DNA from 2 places in the Alkalibacillus sp. S2W genome. Region 2 is predicted to be linked to the other one. Evidence: a T-box and tRNA genes for the amino acid it is inferred to sense, from the RefSeq annotation. Region 2 holds a T-box; the other holds one or more tRNA genes.

Region 1 (2,464 bases), 1.1 Mb from region 2:
TCAGGAAGAAGCATTGAGTATTTCAGATCGTGTCATCGTCTTGAAAGATGGAACCGCGCAACAACTCGATCGACCAGATAATATCTATAATGAACCAAGCAATGAATTTGTTGCCAACTTTGTCGGTCACGCTAATATTTTGGAAGGAAAGATTACAATCGAAAATGAACAATCCTATTTCGTTACCCCTTCTTTCCAATTCCGAATAGTGCATCCGAATAACATAGATCATGACCAACAATTAAAAGCAGTCATTCGTCCTGAAAAAATTAAGATCAACCCAAATGGTGACTTTGAAGGGGTCGTTAATCGAATTATATATAACGGCAATTTCACACGTTATTTCGTATTAATCAAGGATACTGAGATAATTGTTGACGATTTTAATGCACATGGCTTGGGAGAGTATAAGCGTAACGATTCCATTACAATCAGTTTCCCTGAAACTCCCCATTTCATCCATAAGGAGGTATAAACATGAAATTGTTTAAAATGACGATGATCATTTTAGCTATGAGCTTATTATTTAACAGTACTCTACTCACAGCAGAAACAACTAATCAGAATTCGTATGATACGAACCTAGACATTGTTGCATATAATGTTTATTTAATGTCTAGCACCGTAGAGCCTAATTGGGGCCAAGACCAACGAGCTAACTTGATAAGTGAAGCGGAATTTATGAAGAATCAAGACATAGTGGTACTCAACGAATTGTTTGATAATAATGCTTCAGACCAATTATTAAACCAATTAAGTAACCAGTACCCTTATCAAACACCCATATTAGGTAGCACGACAAACAACTGGGATGAAACACGTGGTAGCTACTCTTATATCACACCAGAAAGTGGTGGTGTATCAGTCTTAAGTAAGTGGCCCATTGAAGAAAAGATACAGCATGTTTTTGATGATGCATGCGGACCGGAAAGCTTAAGTAATAAAGGATTTGTTTACACAAAAATTCTAAAAAATGAAGACCCTTATCATGTGATTGGAACACATCTTCAATCTACTGATTCTAATTGTTCGGAGGGTGAGCCAGAAGAAGTAAGAACGGCTCAAATGCAAGAAATAAAAGACTTTATCGAATCTAAAAATATTCCTGAATCAGAAATGCTTATTATTAGTGGAGACTTAAACGTCAAGAAAAGCTCTGAAGAATACAATTCAATGATCAATCAATTAAATGTAAAAGAACCGACGTACACAGGGTTTGATGCCACATGGGACCCAGAAAGTAATTCGATTGCTGAATATAATTATCCTGAATTAGACTCACAATTTCTGGATTATATATTCACGTCAAATAATCATGCACAACCGAACTCTTTAACTGTAGAAGCTAAAAATATTAAGTCACCATTATGGTCTGTGTCTTCTTGGGGAACAACTTATGAATATAATGATTACTCTGATCATTATCCAGTCTTCGGTTCAATTCAAAATAATTAAAAGTTTTAAAGTCAGCCTATTCAAATTAATAGGTTGACTTTTTTCTCTACTATAATGAAACCAATACAAAAAAAGAACACCGATTAAGTGCCCTCATAAGTTTACATATCTATATTGGATTGGAGCTTCCAAGCGGACTCGAACCGCTGACCCCTTCCTTACCATGGAAGTGCTCTACCGGCTGAGCTATGGAAGCGCATAGAAAACAAAAAAATGGCTCCAGCGGCAGGATTCGAACCTGCGACCAATCGGTTAACAGCCGATTGCTCTACCTCTGAGCTACGCTGGAATATAATGAAGTATTATTAAGCTAATTGTCATTATAACAAACATAATCTTATTTGCAACTAATAAGAAAAATAAGTTGCCCGGCGGCGTCCTACTCTCGCAGGGGAAGAACCCCAACTACCATCGGCGCTAGAGAGCTTAACTGCTGTGTTCGGCATGGGAACAGGTGTGACCTCTCTGCCATAACCACCGGACTTCATTTCTTTGTATGACATTGAAGGTGAAGTACCTTCAAAACTAGATAAGATCGATGATACCGCGCAACGTCGACCAGGCGTCTTAACCGTTAGTTAAGTCCTCGATCGATTAGTATCCGTCAGCTCCACGTGTCACCACGCTTCCACCTCGGACCTATCAACCTCATCGTCTCTGAGGGATCTTACTTGCTCGAGGCAATGGGAAATCTCATCTTGAGGGGGGCTTCATGCTTAGATGCTTTCAGCACTTATCCCGACCACACGTAGCTACCCAGCAGTGCTCCTGGTGGAACAACTGGTACACCAGCGGTGTGTCCATCCCGGTCCTCTCGTACTAAGGACAGCTCCTCTCAAATTTCCAACGCCCACGACAGATAGGGACCGAACTGTCTCACGACGTTCTGAACCCAGCTCGCGTACCGCTTTAATGGGCGAACAGCCCAACCCTTGGGACCGACTACAGCCCCAGGATGCGATGAGCCGACATCGAGGTGCCAAACCTCCCCGTCGATGTGGACTCTTGG
Region 2 (2,464 bases):
TCTTCTAAATCAACAATATAACGTTCAATCGTACGACGAATCGTTGCACCTTTTGGTAACCATAATGGTAAACCTTGTCCAACTTTTTGAGAGACAGTGAAAAGGTCTAGTTCTTTGCCTAATTTACGATGATCACGTTCTTTCGCTTCTTCTAGTAAACGTAAATATTCATCTAACTCACTTTGCTTCTCAAACGCTGTTCCATAGATACGTTGTAACATCTTATTATCACTGTCACCACGCCAATAAGCACCTGAAATAGATAATAATTTAAATACTTTAATTTTACCCGTGTGAGGTACGTGAACACCACGACAAAGGTCAAAGAAATCACCTTGTTCATAAATAGATACTTGTTCACCTTCTGGAATATCATCAATTAATTCTAGTTTTAAGTCATCACCTAAATCGCGATAACGTTGCTTAGCTTCTTCACGTGATAAATCAACACGGCGAATTTCTAAAGCTTCATCAACGATTTTCTTCATTTCTTTTTCGATCTTAGGTAGGTCCTCTGGTGAAATCGTTTCGTCCATATCGATATCGTAATAGAAGCCGTTCTCGATTACTGGACCAACACCTAATTTAACGTTGCCATATAAACGTTTGATCGCTTGTGCCATTAAGTGGGCAGTCGAATGACGCAATACCTCCAAGCCATCTTCATCACGGTAAGTCGCAATTTGAAGCTCGCCGTCTTCTTCTAATGGCTGACGTAAATCAACCATTGTTCCGTTAAACTTGCCTGCTAATGCTTGTTTTTTAAGTCCTGAACTAATTGAGCCTGCAATGTCTTCAGTAGTTGTGCCCTTCGGAAATTCCTTTGTATTACCATCTGGGAATGTAATCTGAATCATGTCACTCATGTCATCATCCACCTTTCACCATAATATCTAGCATGTTTAAATCCATAAAAAAACACTCGTCCCTATACCATAAAAGGGACGAGTGTGTATACCCGTGGTTCCACCCTGATTCTGCTTTAACAGCGCTCAAGACACCATTATCGCTGGTGAGACGTTCATTGCTAATAAGAATACGAATCTGTTCACAATAAATGCTCCGAGGTGGTAAATAATTTAGCATACTCGAAAGTTTTCAGCCTCGACTTTCTTCTCTGTAAAGCTGTGTTAAATTATTATAATCCTCTTCTAAGCATAACGTTTATTATTATGTACGTATTATAACGATGATTAGGACAAAAATCAATACTTAGCTAACATAACTTAACTCGTTAAATTCATTTTATGAGGAAAATCATCCAAAGGACACAACTCAACGCGTTCTTCAAATACGTTCATGACTTGAAAAAGTTCGTGCGTTCCACCACTGTCTGTGTAAATGTTCGCCTTTTCTGGAATTAAATTTAGTAAAGCTTGAGTAAGTGGTGACACCATCATTCCATCCATCATTTGAGGTTGAGCAGGTGGTGTTAACGAATATCCAGCCTGATCATAAAACATTAATTCTTTTCCATCATAAACATCCACTCGCTTAATTTGTGGTTCTTTAAATTGAATAAACTGTCTGAGCTGATGCATTCTTTCTTGGAAAAACAACTCATATTGCCATTCATCAATCGCATAACCAACCACTTCATCCCAATCCGAAAAATCAATAAATAAATGCTCATATAACAAAGCCATATCGAGATTCCGTGGTGAATGACAACCAACATAGCGTACGAGACGTTCATAAAGAGATTCTGATAGTTGACTATGAAGACCTTTAACATTTTCAGCTAATGGCCCTACAAAAGGTAACACTTGCTCAGCTTCTTCCTCAGATAAACAATACACATCTTGTAATACATGTTTTGAATACCTCGGAACATAAACCTCTTGCACAAAAGTGAAGATGAATTCGAGCCAGCTTGTCCAATTCACACTTTCTGTGGCAATCACCCGAACAAGAAATGGTTGATGGGTCTCATGACTTAAAAATTCCGACCGCTTCTCAGATCGTTCGAGCCAAGCATTAACATCTGATGAAGAGTTAAACATTAATGTCCATTCTTTCATTACACATCCCTCTTTCATAAACAATTCGATATTAAAGCTTATGAAATGAAAGGGCAAAACATGAAAAAGCGACCTAATTGTTTATAGGTCGCGGTGATTATCTCCTGTTACTTCTACAGGTTCACTGACTTGGCGGATTCGCTCCATAATACGTGCTGCCTTAACTTCTTCAAGATCAGACTTGCCTACTTTGGAAAACATTAATTCCAATTCTTTTAAATCATAGTTCGATGTGAAAAAGACTGGAAGGCGCTCCATCATTCGAAATTGCAAAATAGCTCCTAGCACTTCATCTCGGAACCACGCTGATGAATACTCTGCACCAATATCGTCGAACACCAATACTGATGCGCGTTTAAAACGTTCAATCTTTTCATTAATCGTTGAATCACTAATCGAAGCTTTCATTTCGCGTACAAATTCAGGCATATAGATAAACATCG

The links. A T-box is a leader RNA that pairs with one kind of tRNA and senses whether it is charged. The one in region 2 lies ahead of thrS (threonine--tRNA ligase), so its partner is inferred to be a tRNA-Thr.
Region 1: it has a tRNA-Thr gene. The T-box ahead of thrS (threonine--tRNA ligase) is inferred to sense a tRNA for this amino acid. The anticodon was not compared.

The regions. Positions count from the first base shown of each region.
Region 1 is NZ_CP177234.1:183,556-186,019, reverse strand. It holds gene ACKXGF_RS01070 (ABC transporter ATP-binding protein) at 1-475, shown strand, start outside; gene sph (sphingomyelin phosphodiesterase) at 478-1,455, shown strand; tRNA gene ACKXGF_RS01060 (tRNA-Thr) at 1,576-1,651, opposite strand; tRNA gene ACKXGF_RS01055 (tRNA-Asn) at 1,670-1,744, opposite strand; rRNA gene rrf (5S ribosomal RNA) at 1,822-1,937, opposite strand; rRNA gene ACKXGF_RS01045 (23S ribosomal RNA) at 2,030-2,464, opposite strand, start outside.
Region 2 is NZ_CP177234.1:1,887,918-1,890,381, forward strand. It holds gene thrS (threonine--tRNA ligase) at 1-866, opposite strand, end outside; T-box leader at 938-1,163, opposite strand; gene ytxC (sporulation protein YtxC) at 1,227-2,021, opposite strand; gene dnaI (primosomal protein DnaI) at 2,103-2,464, opposite strand, start outside.